3 regions of the Thalassobacillus sp. B23F22_16 genome follow, and region 1 is predicted to be linked to each of the others. Evidence: riboswitches for the same ligand, from Rfam matches in the RefSeq annotation. Region 1 holds a riboswitch; each other region holds the start of a gene.
The links. A riboswitch is a leader RNA that binds a small molecule or an ion and turns the genes downstream of it on or off. The one in region 1 is predicted to bind thiamine pyrophosphate.

Region 1 (4,194 bases):
AGAGAAAGAGCATCGATAAATGCAGGTACAAACGTGCCTGGTCCGGTAACCGCAACACTATTCGCGGCATACTCGGCTGCTAACCCATAAAACTCTACCGCTGCCAGTGCCTTCCTTTCAGCCGTGCCTTCTACTGTCAGACAAGCAGCCAAGATCGATCCTAACAGACAGCCTGCTCCGGTTACTTTAGAAAGGATGGCATGCCCGGTCTCATTGGTTTCCATACGCTTACCATTACAGACTACATCCGTAGCACCCGATACGACCGCCAACGTGCTGTAACGGTTAGCTACCTGTTTTGCCACCTCACCGATATCCCCCGATCCGCGCGATTCGACACCTTTCATTTCCCAGGAAATATCGACAAGGTTCGCTAGTTCAGCAGCATTCCCTTTGATAGCTGTCGGTTGGACTACTTGTAATATTTCCTCGACGGCATGTCTGCGAAAAGGGGTTGCGGCCACACCAACTGGGTCTAGGACAACCGGAAGGCCCTTGTCGTTGGCTGCCTGTCCCGCTTTTACCATGGCTGGAATCTCTGGAGCAGTCAGCGTGCCAATATTAATTAGCAGGCCATCGGCATTGGCAGCCATTTCTGCTGCTTCCTCTTCAGCTTTTGCCATGACTGGCGCTCCACCAAAAGAGAGCAGGCCATTAGCTGTAAAATTCATAACCACCTGATTGGTCAGATGATGGATGAGTGGTGTATTTTTTCTAACCTCTTCGATTACATTCACTGCCTGACCTCCTCCCGTATCGCCCAGTGATTCGTTGGACCGTTTCCATATCCCAGGTTGAATGCATGGCGTATCGCTGCTGTAATATAATGCTTCGAGCGTTCTACCGCCCTCACTAATGGAAGGCCCTGGCTTAAAAAGGCCGTAATTGCCGCAGAATACGTGCACCCGGTGCCATGCGTGTTTTTGGTAGAAATCCGGTCTGTTTCAAATACATGCACTTTATTACCGTCATATAACACATCAATGGCTGCCTCTTGCAGGTGTCCTCCTTTGATAAGGGCTGCTCCTGCTCCGAAGCCATGGACAATATGCGTTGCCGCTTCCTTCATATCGGCTACTGTCTCCACCTTTTCTTCCGTAATATAGGCTGCCTCAGCGATATTTGGTGTGATGAGAGTGGTGAGTGGAATCAGCTGCTGACGTAAATATTGCCGTGCCTCCGGTTCAATCAGTGCTTCACCGCTTGTCGCTACCATCACAGGGTCCATGACATAAGGCACCTGGAGTTCAGGAAGCGTATCAACTATCACTTTCATCATTTCTTGATTAGCAATCATGCCAGTTTTCACCGCGTGGATAGGCATATCGGAAACGATGGATGCCAGCTGCTGCTGGATCATCGCTGTCGGCAAATGATGAACAGCCTGGACGCCTGTTGTATTCTGTGCCGTCACGGACGTGAGAACGGACATACCGTAGCATTTCAGCTCTTGAAAGGTTTTTAAATCAGCCTGAATGCCTGCTCCGCCACTTGAATCGCTTCCCGCTATCGTAAGAGCACAAGGGGTTGCGGTACTCATCGTTGCATCACCCTTTTCTTCACCGGCCATTCTTCACACGTATAAGCCATCTCCCAGAATGCAAGTTCCAGCTGACAGCTTTTTCGAAAAGCTTCTTTCATGCGAATGCGTTGCCGCCCGGATGCTTCTTCAGCTAATCTATCCAGTCGTTCGCACAGCTTTCCAGTCAGGCCTCTCACCTCTGCCTCTGCATAGAAAGTTATCCATGGATAAAATGGATGATCATCATTCGGTTTATATTTTTCCATCAGTACCTGACCGATTTCCAGGTAAGTCCATGGACATGGCAGCAGGGCACAAAGAATTTCAGCTAAGTCTCCTGTTTGGGCATGGTACATCATGTGCTTGATATAGTGGTCTGCCGTTGGCGGGAGCGGGTACCCTTGCATATCTTCATAAACTACACCCGCCTGCTCACAAAAGTTATGGTGTGGATGGGTTTCACTGTTTAAAACAAAGCCTATTTGATCATGGAAGAGAGATATATCGTCTCGATTGCTTGATTTAGAGACGGCAATACCATAAATGTGCATAAATGCATTCAAATACTCAAAGTCTGCCTTAATATAGTGCTTAAGGGCTTCTTTAGGCACCTTACCTTTTCCAATTCCGTCTACAAATGGATGGTTGAATATCTCCTTAAATATAGCGTCATTTTCTTTTCTTAAACTTTCTGTGAAAGTCATGGTAAGCCTCCTTTAATAGTCAGGAAGCTACTAGGGGGAATAAAAGTAGATAGATAGAGGGTAATGAAGTTAGTCCTCTCCTACTTCCCTGCGCTGGCATTATCCAGATCAGGTTCCAAGGGACAAAGGAAAGATTCCTTATCTCAGCTGAACGCGCCCCTAGCAGTTTTCCGTAAATGGGTTATTTAAGAAACTCTTCTTACAGAATGAAATAATTGATCTTACCTGATTTTTATGACGTACCGATAGCTACAAACACCGCCATCGTCGTAAACAGAAGCGTCCGGTTCATCTTCTTCCTCCTTTCTCTACCGGGGGTGTCTGAAATGAAAAAAGCCAGATCCTCAGAGGACCTGACTTGGTAGGTTAAAAGAAAATAGACGTATCTTCCGACTACTTCCCTCCGCTGGTACTAACCAGATCAGGTCTATAAGAGTCGGAAAGCTTTACGCGCTTTCCTCTCAGCCCGCCATTCAGGGCACCCCTAGTAGTGTTCATAGTTATTCATTTGAATGTTACATATATATCATAGCAAAGATCCGTCAGCGCTTTCAATAGCTATTATTGATTGTTTACAGGCTTTCCAACAACAAGTACATACCGGTAAAAAGTAGAATGATATAGGTTCCCACCCGAAACAGCCGCTGGCTAATCCTATGAAACAACAGCTGCCCCAGAATGAGTCCGGCAAACACCACCGGTAAAGCAAGCCCACTCGCTTTCCACACCTCCAAATTAGTTCCTGCGAATACCACTTGAATGATTAAACTAACCAAATAGATGAATAAATAGAAAGCAAGTGTCGTTGCGCGCAGTTTTTCCTTATTCGTATCGGTACCGGAAAAGTAAAGGAGAATTGGCGGTCCGGGCATACCGATACTGGTCGTCATCGCCCCCGATAAGCCTCCTACTACAAAGTCCCTTTGTAGAGACTGATGGGTTCGGAACCGAAAGATCAAAAGTACGGTCAACACTAAAATGACGATGCTGATACCGAGCTTCAATTTCGTCATATCTGCCAGCAGAAACAGGAGGATACCAGCAGGAAGCCCTCCCACACTTCCGATCACGAATCTTTTTAACACACCGAGGTCGACATCCTGGCTGATTTTTCTGATCAACACAGCAGATATGACAAGAGAAAGTGCCAGATTAATCTGGATAGCCTCTCTGGGTTCAAATAGAAATAGTAAAAACGGCGTCGCCATGATGGAAAAGCCGAAGCCGGTACTCGTTTGTAAAATAGAAGCAATAAGAATAATGACTATGAATACGAGCAGGGAATCCACATAAACACCTTCTGTCTGAGACTTTTAAACTTCCTTTTGCTTTATAGCAAGACAGCATCCTTTTCACCAATGTATAGAAAGTATATAATCAAAGAAGATTGTCAAAAAATATCAATATTTTTTCGCGTGAATGATGTCTTTCTATGATAACATGTTGATGTTATTGGTTTTGGTTTAAAATAAAAATATCTACATAGATACAGGAGTGTAATTATGGCGGAAAACAAAGGATCCATGAAGTTTATTGTAATACTGACGGTCGTAGTCATTGGACTGATCGCTGCTTTTGTTATGTTAGACAATAATGGCAATGGCGGTGAAAGCGATACGGCTTCTTCCGGCGGTGATGCTCCGGCAATCGATGGTCACCCGACAATCGGGGAATCGGATGCACCGGTTGAAATCGTGGAATTTGGAGATTACTTGTGCCCGGCATGTAAAGTATGGAGCGACCAGGCATTTCCCCTGGTAAAACAGGATTACATTGACACCGGAGATGCCAACTTCACGTATATCAATGTGCTATTCCATGGCGAGGACTCCGAGCTTGCATCCTCGGCAGGCGAAGCGGTTTATAAACAGGACCCTGATGCATTCTGGGATTTTTCCAAAGCGTTATATGAAGCCCAGCCGGAAGAGCATGAGGAAGGCTGGCTGACGAAAGAAAAGATCATTGAAG
Region 2 (4,194 bases), on a different contig from region 1:
CGTAAAGTTATTGATAAAGAAGAATTGTTCATTTTGGATGTTCGTAACCAAAAAGAGTTCGCAGATTGGAAAATCGAAGGTGACAGTGTAGAAGTCATCAACGTACCTTACTTTGATCTATTAGATGGCGTGGAAAGCATCATGGATAAATTGCCAAACGAAAACGTGTTGGTCGTTTGTGCAAAAGAAGGATCTTCTATGATGGTTGCTGATCTGCTTGAAGAAGCTGGCGTGACAGGAGTTTCTTACTTGAAAGGCGGTATGAAAGCCTGGAGTGAGTACCTCGAGCCGGTAAAAGTAGGCGATACTTCTGATGGCGGTGAACTTTACCAGTTCGTACGTCTAGGAAAAGGCTGCCTATCTTATATGGTCATCTCTGACGGCGAAGCAATGGTCGTCGACTCTAACCGTATGATTCAGCCATACCTTGACTTTGCAAAAGAAAAGAATGCAAAAATCGTTCAAGTTGCAGACACTCATCTGCACGCGGACCACATCTCCGGCGGCCGTGCACTTCGTGAAGAAACAGGTGCTCAATACTGGCTGCCACCAAAAGATGCAACCGAAGTTCAATTCGATTACACCGCACTGGAGGATGGCACAGAAATTACAGTCGGTACCACTAAAGTTGGCGCTCAAGCTGTATATTCTCCAGGTCACACGATCGGATCTACTTCTTTCATCATCGACAGCAAATACTTGTTGACTGGTGACATCCTGTTCGTAGAATCCATTGGCCGTCCGGACCTTGCAGGCCTTGCAGAAGACTGGGTCGGCGACTTGCGCGACACACTTTACAGCCGTTACAAAGAGCTGTCTGAAGACTTGGAAGTACTTCCTGCCCACTTCGCTAACATGAGTGAAGTACAGGATGATGGTAAAGTATCCGCACCACTAGGTGAGCTTTACAAAGTGAACACTGGCCTGAACGTGGAAGATGAAGGCGAATTCCGTAAAATGGTTACAGAAAACCTTCCACCACAACCAAACGCATATCAGGAAATACGTCAAGTGAACATGGGTAAACTAACACCAGAAGAAGAAGAGAAGCGTGAAATGGAAATTGGACCAAACCGCTGCGCGGTATCCTAATGGGCTGCCCCATTCTAGTGGGGCTCCCGGTTAATTTTAAAAAAGGAGTGTATCAAAATGGAAGCAAATAAAGTACTAGATGCAAAAGGTCTGGCATGCCCAATGCCAATCGTAAAGACAAAAAAAGCGATGGATGAATTGAACAGCGGAGATATCCTCGAAATCCACGCAACAGATAAAGGTGCAAAAGCAGACTTAGCAGCCTGGACTGATTCCAGTGGACACGAACTCGTCGACCAGAAAGAAGAAGACGAAGTCCTCAAATTCTGGATCAAGAAAGGCTAAGGAATAAAGGGGGACAGACATACCAGCACAGCTGGGTGGCTGTCCCTTTCCAATTGGTAAGGCTTTCATAGAGATAAAGGGAGGAAGAAAAAATGGATTTATGGTTTTATGTCACGATATTCCTAATTGGCTTTGCAGGTTCTTATGTTTCTGGAATGGTAGGGATCGGCGGATCGATTATTAAATATCCAATGCTTTTATATATACCACCTATGCTGGGATTCGCCGCTTTTACCGCACACGAAGTATCGGGAATCAGCGCCGTTCAGGTGTTTTTCGCAACCATTGCCGGTGCCTGGGCTTACCGTAAAGGCGGTTATCTCAATAAAGATCTGATTATTTATATGGGTGCAAGTATCCTGGTTGGTAGTTTCATAGGAAGCTATGGTTCAAGATTCATGGGTGAAAATGGGATACAGATTGTCTACGGCGTGCTCGCCTTGCTGGCAGCCATCATGATGTTTATTCCACGCAAAAATGTGGATGATATACCACCTGAAGAGGTGACCTTTAATAAAACAATAGCCGCAACGGCAGGTTTCTCCGTCGGTGTTGCAGCCGGTATCGTTGGTGCAGCAGGTGCCTTCCTGCTTGTTCCGATCATGTTAACGGTTCTAAAAATACCGACTCGCGTAACGATTGCAACTTCTCTGGCCGTAACGTTCATATCATCGATTGGTTCCACTGTCGGGAAGGTGATGACGGGGCAGGTTGTCCTCGTGCCTGCGATAATCATGATCATCGCAAGTCTGATCGCCTCACCGCTTGGTGCAAAAGCAGGTCAGAAAGTAAACACCAAATTGCTTCAAGGGATTCTGGCAGCACTGATCGTCGGAACTGCTATCAAAATCTGGTGGGACGTTCTGCTTTAATGGTTTACAATGGATTGGAAATCTATTAAGCTATAAATAACTGAAAAATTGCATAGCGAATTTCGAGCACTAGGGGTGCGTGTAAGCTGAGAGGAGTCTTGGACTCTGACCCTTAGAACCCGAACTGGATAATACCAGCGTGGGGAAGTGCATGGTCTTAGGTGACACGTATAATAAATAAACGATACCTTCGAACTGCATTCCCCCGCGGGATGCAGTTTTTTATATGGAAAAATATAAAATTTGGAGGGTTATTTATGGAAAACCAAGTATGCAATGGAACAAGCAAGATTGTCGGGTGCCGTTTTTCAGTACACCCCATGACTGATGACTTCGTTTCTGTCATCCTGGGAGCTTTAGAGGAAGTGGATACGTCAAAGGTTTGGATGAAAACGGATGATGTCAGTACGTGTGTCAGGGGAAGACTTCCGCATGTCTTCGATGTCACACAGGCGATTTTCGCCCAAGCTGCCAAAACAGGTCATCATGTCGCTTTTTCAGGAACGTATTCCGTCGGCTGTCCAGGGGACACCGAGGGAGACGTGTATATGTCGGAAGATGACACAAAAATGAATAATCAGGATGACATGGATCAATACACCGCCTGTGATTTTGCCTTGTACCCGCTTGGTTCTGACAGTTATATGGAAATGATCATGGAACAGATTGAAGCAGCGAAGCAGCGGGGGCTGGAAGTGGAAAGTATTCATTATGCCACCAAGCTACGTGGAGAGGCCAGAGAAATTTTCGCGACACTTGAAAATGCATTCGCGGTCACTCAGGAGCATAACAGCCATGTGGTCATGACGGCTTCCATTTCAGCCAACAGCCCGTCCCATCAGAAGGAGAATGACGATGAATAACTGGAAAATGAGAGAAATCGTTGTCATGTCGGTTCTGTCTGTTGTTTTTGCTGTGGTATATCTGGCGTTTCTTCCAGTTGGAAAGCTGCTTGTCGGCTTTTTCGGACCGATCGGTTATGATTTGATTTTCGGTATCTGGTTCATCGTATCGATTATCGCAGCTTATATTATCCGGAAGCCTGGTGCAGCATTTTTATCCGAGACCATAGCAGCGATCATTGAAGTCATGCTCGGAAACGCTGTCGGGCCGATGTTGATTGTCTCCGGTATGATTCAGGGACTTGGCGCAGAAGCAGTGTTTGCCGCCACCCGCTACCGTTTGTACAATGTCTGGGTACTGATGGGTGCTGGTATGGGGTCCGCGCTGTTCAGTTTTGTATGGGGTTACTTCATCTCAGGGTATGCTGCTCTTGCTACTTCTTATGTAACTGCGATGTTTATTGCCCGGATGATCAGCGGTGCGGTCATTGCAGGATTGCTAGGAAAAGCACTGAGTGACGCGCTTGCTAAGACCGGTGTGCTATACAATTTCGCCCTTGGAAAAGAGCATAGGAGAAATAAACATGGCGCCGCATGATTTAATTGAGGTGAAAAACCTTACCGTCAGCTACGAAGAAGCAAAAGAGCCTGTTTTGGATGGCTTGAATCTTTCCCTTTCTAAAGGAGAAACCACGTTGCTGCTCGGCCCCAGCGGCTCTGGCAAAAGCACCTTGATGTACAGCCTTAATGGCCTGTACCCCGAAGAATTAGATGGAAAGCTGACAGGGGAACGCTTTTACAGGGAACGCCCTTATGAAGCGTTTAATCCAGGAGAATTAAGCAGGCGGATCGGTGTGGTGTTCCAGGATCCCGAAAGCCAGTTTTGCATGCTTACAGTCGAGGATGAAGTAGCATTTGGACTGGAAAATCTCGACACGCCTCCTGACGTTATCGCTGCGAAAGTGGACTGGGCTCTGGAGCTGGTGGGTTTGTCCGATGTGAAGGAAGCGACGATTACGGCTTTGTCCGGCGGAATGAAACAGAAGCTGGCATTAGCCTGTATCCTCGCTATGGATCCGGAGTTGATCATATTAGATGAGCCG
Region 3 (4,194 bases), on a different contig from region 1:
TGAATATTCATAACTGGATGCTCCTTTCTTATCCAAACGCTTCGGTGAAAACAACTCCCGGAAAGCCTGAGGTACGTCTTGCTTCGTAATCAGATCCTTCATCATCTGCCCCGTAGCAGGTGCCAGTAAAATGCCATTTCGGTAGTGCCCGGTGGCAAAGTAGAATCCCGTAAGTGCCGGGTGCTCTCCTATGATCGGCAACCCATCGACAGACCCCGGCCGGATTCCTGACCAGAACTCCTGCATCGGTTCTTCTTTCAGTTCTGGAAAAACTGCAAACACACGATGCATCAGATCCGCCAGTCCTCCAGCGGTCGTTCCTGAACTTAAGTCATCAGGTTTGGACGTGGCTCCAACGATGTAACGTCCATCCGGTTTCGGGACGATGTAAAAATCGTTAAAGAACAACGCTTCCTTAAAATAATGCTTGCCTGGTTGAATCGAAAAGCATTCCCCCTTCACAGGTACGATTGGGTTATTCATCCCTGTCGCTTCAAACCATCGCCCACTGTCCGCTCCGGAAGCTGCCACAACCCGGCTCGCTGTTACAGAAGCATTCTCTAATTGCACCGTGAACATGTCCTCCGTTTTTGTTACATCAAAAACATTTGTGTTTTCCAGTAAGTCGCCGCCATAAAGCAAGGCCGCCCGTTTCAAAGCTTCGCAAGTGGCAGTTGGTTCGACATGGCCATCCTTAGTCATAAACAATGCCCCGGAAACCTCCGGCGGAAGATCAGGCACTTTATCCCTTACCTGTTCGGCTTCCAGCCATTCCAGGCTGGTGAACGCATGTTTTTTCTCCAGGAGCTCCTGTTTATGCCCTTCATCCATCGCGACTTCCATCATTCCAAACGGAGAAAGCCCGATATCAATCGCTGTTAGTTCATGAAGTTCCTTCCTTAAGACTTGATATAAATCTCTGCTTTTTTCACAAAATTCATGATAGGCATCGGATGCCTGGTGCTCCGTATGAACCCCGAGCATCCCTGCGGCTGCTTTCGTAGATTTCTGGCCACTCACCTGCTTATCAATGACAACGGCACGGACCCAGCTTTTGTTCAAATAGTAGGAAATAGAATGACCAATGATGCCACCGCCAATGATCACGACATCATAATGTTCCTTCATGGATCGTTAGCTCCTTTACATACCTTTTTACAGCTTGAAGCGGTTGTGCAGCCTCGAAGATCCCCGACATGACAGCAACCCCCGCGGCACCCGCTTCCTGTATTTCTAGTATTCTATCGGGAGTGATACCACCAATCGCGATCACAGGAATATCAATCGAAGAAGTGATAGATTCGAGCTCCTCAAGGCCTCTTGGCTCCATTCCTTTTTTGCTGCTTGTTGCATAAACATGACCAAACATCACATAATCGGCACCTTCCTCCTCTGCCTGTTTTGCCGCTTGAAGGGAATGAACCGAGACCCCAACCTTCAGAGAAGGATCCGTCTGTTTCACCTTAGTCACCCCGGAGCCCTTTTCTTTCAGGTGAATATTGGGGGCTCCAGTCTCACCGGCAACATCTAATCGACTATGGATACACAGCTTGTCCCTATTAACTCCGCTTGCAATTAACCCTTCTACTATCGACTGATAGTCAGCATCATTCATGTGAGTTTCTCTTAGAATAATGAGATCTACCAATGGTTCAATTTCTGCAATTGCCGCTGACAACGTCTGCCTTCTCATCTTTCCATTTGTCACTGCCACCAGTTTCATACCCAGCACACCTTTTTTAAGCATTAAAAATACCACTTCCCCCGGAGGAAAAGTGGTATGTCCCATTTACTTAAGTCGACAATCGTGAAAGAAACATAGACTTGCTCTTTCACGACGCCATCGTCGTCACTTTCCTCCGCTGGTGTTTCAAGCCAGATCAGGTTCCGAGGGTCCCAAAGTTATACTTTGATCTCAGCCTTAAAGGAAAGGCACCCCTAGTGAATATTTTTATGCAGTTTTTGGAAAACGCTTCATCTATTACTTTACAATAATTTCGCATTCTAGTCCAGTTTATTTTCTGATTTTTCCGAGCATTGATTGGTGATTTCTATAGCCACCTCTTCCTATTAAGAAAAAGAGTTAATATTTTGCTGATCACTTTTTTGCTGTAAAAGTTTCAGGAGATCCAGGAAATGGTCGTCCCGTGTATGAATCGCTTGTTCCCCGTGATCCTCATATTGGTAAAAACCTTGGTTCGTTCTAATCCCATGCTGATCGTTCTCCACCATTTCCTTTAAGAAGGAAGGGACTTCTCTTGTATTCGATAGATCTTCTAATATCTTTCCAACCATCGCTTGTGTGGTTTGCAGGCCGGCTAAATCCTGACTTTCCATCGGTCCGCAGAAAGCCCACTTAAAGCCCATGCTTCCTTTCATGGCAATATCAATATCTTCTGCCGTAGCCACTCCCTCTTCCATTAAGTGGAATGCTTCGCGAAGCATAGCTACTTGAACGCGGTTGACGATAAATCCTGAAATTTCTTTTTTCAGGACTACTGGCGATTTTCCGATTTCTTTCATTAAATCATAAGTTGTTTCGACGACGGTTTCCTCTGTTTTTTCTCCCTTAACAATCTCCACAATTGGTACCAGTTGTGGCGGGTTGAAAAAGTGAGTAATGACAAACCTTTCCGGATGCTTCGCTTTTTGAGTTAATTCCTCCAGTGGAAAAGTGGACGTATTAGACGAAATAATCGTTTCGTCTGAAACACTATCCTCGATGATTTCGTATGTATCCAGTTTTTTCTCCAGATCTTCCGGTATGGATTCAAAAATAAAGTCAGCACCTTCAATAGCTTCATGCAAATCGGTTGTATACGTGATACGCTCCAGCGTCTGATTCATCTCGTCCTCTGTCAGCATCTCTTTATCAACCATGATTTTTAAGCTATTCGTCATGAGTTCTCTTGCATCTTCCAATGATGACGCTCGTCTGGCCCGGATTTTTACATTTTTTCCTGCCTGGGCAAATAATTGAGCAGCGCCATGCCCCATCACACCTGCTCCAAGTACGGTAATATTTTTCATTTTACTACCCCTTTTATATGGTTATTTTTATAAGATTACGTTCGCCCCTGTTTCTTCATCAAATGTAACATGTTTGCCAAAAGCACGCTCTCCATCACCTGGATATGAAGTATTAACTCTACTATCTATTCTAAAAATATTTCGACATTTATGAAACTTCGAATTCCGCTATATGCAACAACTTAGATTTTTTCACACAAATGAAAAACCCACTTCAGCATTCTGCTTAAGTGGATTCCTTCAGACTATTCAATCACTTGGTTTTCCAGCTTTCCGATCCCTTCTATTTCGATTTCGATATGATCGCCAGGCTTAAGCGGTCCCACTCCAGAAGGGGTTCCGGTGATAATCACATCCCCAGGGTTCAAGGTCATCACTTCTGTCACCTTGACAATCAAGTCCTCGATTTTATGAATGAGGTCATTCGTATTCGAGTGTTGTCTCACTTCACCGTTAATGGACAGCTTTATATCTACATGATTAGGATCCAGGCCTGTTTCAATTACCGGCCCCAGTGGTTTAAAAGTAGGAAAGGATTTAGCTCTAGTAAATTGTCCATCCTTTTTTTGAAGGTCCCTGTCCGAAATATCGTTATTGCACGTATAACCGAATACATACGACAACGCTTCATCCCTTGAGACATCTTTTGCTTCTTTTCCTATCACGACTGCGAGCTCTGCTTCGTAATCAATTCTGTGTTCCAAATTTGGTAAGGTCACTTTGTCTTCATGACCAATAATAGCTGTCGGGGAGACCATGAACATCATCGGCTCCTCAGGGATCGGCATCCCGCTTTCCTCGGCATGAAGGGCATAATTCAATCCGATGGCCACCAGCTGCCCTGGCACGACCGGTGGTAAAAGTTTCACTTCATTTAAATTAAAAGTAGTGTCGAGTTTACCTGGTGTCCCTTGCAAAAAGTCCCCGTCTAATTTTGTGATTGTATCTCCCTCTAATACTCCATACATTACTTCTTCCTTTACTGCAAACCGTACATATTTCATTAAAATAAATCCTCCCTTCTGTCTTTTCCTTCTATTCACGTATAAAAAAATCCTTCTCCTGTCATACGCATTCGCAGAAGGGATAACATCCACAAATCTATTTTCCGAATTGTATCGCTACGGTTCCCAAACCTTCAAATTCAGCTTGGAACGCATCGCC

Region 2: it holds a riboswitch for thiamine pyrophosphate, as region 1 does, so the genes downstream of both, ACGTNI_RS08035 (YkoF family thiamine/hydroxymethylpyrimidine-binding protein) here and tenA (thiaminase II) in region 1, are expected to answer to the same signal.
Region 3: it holds a riboswitch for thiamine pyrophosphate, as region 1 does, so the genes downstream of both, ACGTNI_RS01855 (thiamine phosphate synthase) here and tenA (thiaminase II) in region 1, are expected to answer to the same signal.

Annotation. Positions count from the first base shown of each region.
Region 1 covers NZ_JBIEKD010000013.1:41,423-45,616, forward strand. The annotation lists gene thiM (hydroxyethylthiazole kinase) at 1-737, opposite strand, end outside; gene thiD (bifunctional hydroxymethylpyrimidine kinase/phosphomethylpyrimidine kinase) at 734-1,540, opposite strand; gene tenA (thiaminase II) at 1,537-2,226, opposite strand; TPP riboswitch at 2,295-2,397, opposite strand; TPP riboswitch at 2,608-2,722, opposite strand; gene ACGTNI_RS11595 (sulfite exporter TauE/SafE family protein) at 2,799-3,515, opposite strand; gene ACGTNI_RS11600 (DsbA family protein) at 3,729-4,194, shown strand, end outside.
Region 2 covers NZ_JBIEKD010000007.1:130,481-134,674, reverse strand. The annotation lists gene ACGTNI_RS08050 (MBL fold metallo-hydrolase) at 1-1,092, shown strand, start outside; gene ACGTNI_RS08045 (sulfurtransferase TusA family protein) at 1,150-1,377, shown strand; gene ACGTNI_RS08040 (sulfite exporter TauE/SafE family protein) at 1,470-2,249, shown strand; TPP riboswitch at 2,311-2,412, shown strand; gene ACGTNI_RS08035 (YkoF family thiamine/hydroxymethylpyrimidine-binding protein) at 2,507-3,112, shown strand; gene ACGTNI_RS08030 (ECF transporter S component) at 3,105-3,689, shown strand; gene ACGTNI_RS08025 (ABC transporter ATP-binding protein) at 3,676-4,194, shown strand, end outside.
Region 3 covers NZ_JBIEKD010000001.1:379,282-383,475, forward strand. The annotation lists gene thiO (glycine oxidase ThiO) at 1-1,128, opposite strand, end outside; gene thiS (sulfur carrier protein ThiS) at 1-11, opposite strand, end outside; gene ACGTNI_RS01855 (thiamine phosphate synthase) at 1,112-1,747, opposite strand; TPP riboswitch at 1,838-1,950, opposite strand; gene ACGTNI_RS01860 (3-hydroxyacyl-CoA dehydrogenase family protein) at 2,071-3,030, opposite strand; gene ACGTNI_RS01865 (fumarylacetoacetate hydrolase family protein) at 3,276-4,034, opposite strand; gene ACGTNI_RS01870 (2-keto-4-pentenoate hydratase) at 4,132-4,194, opposite strand, start outside.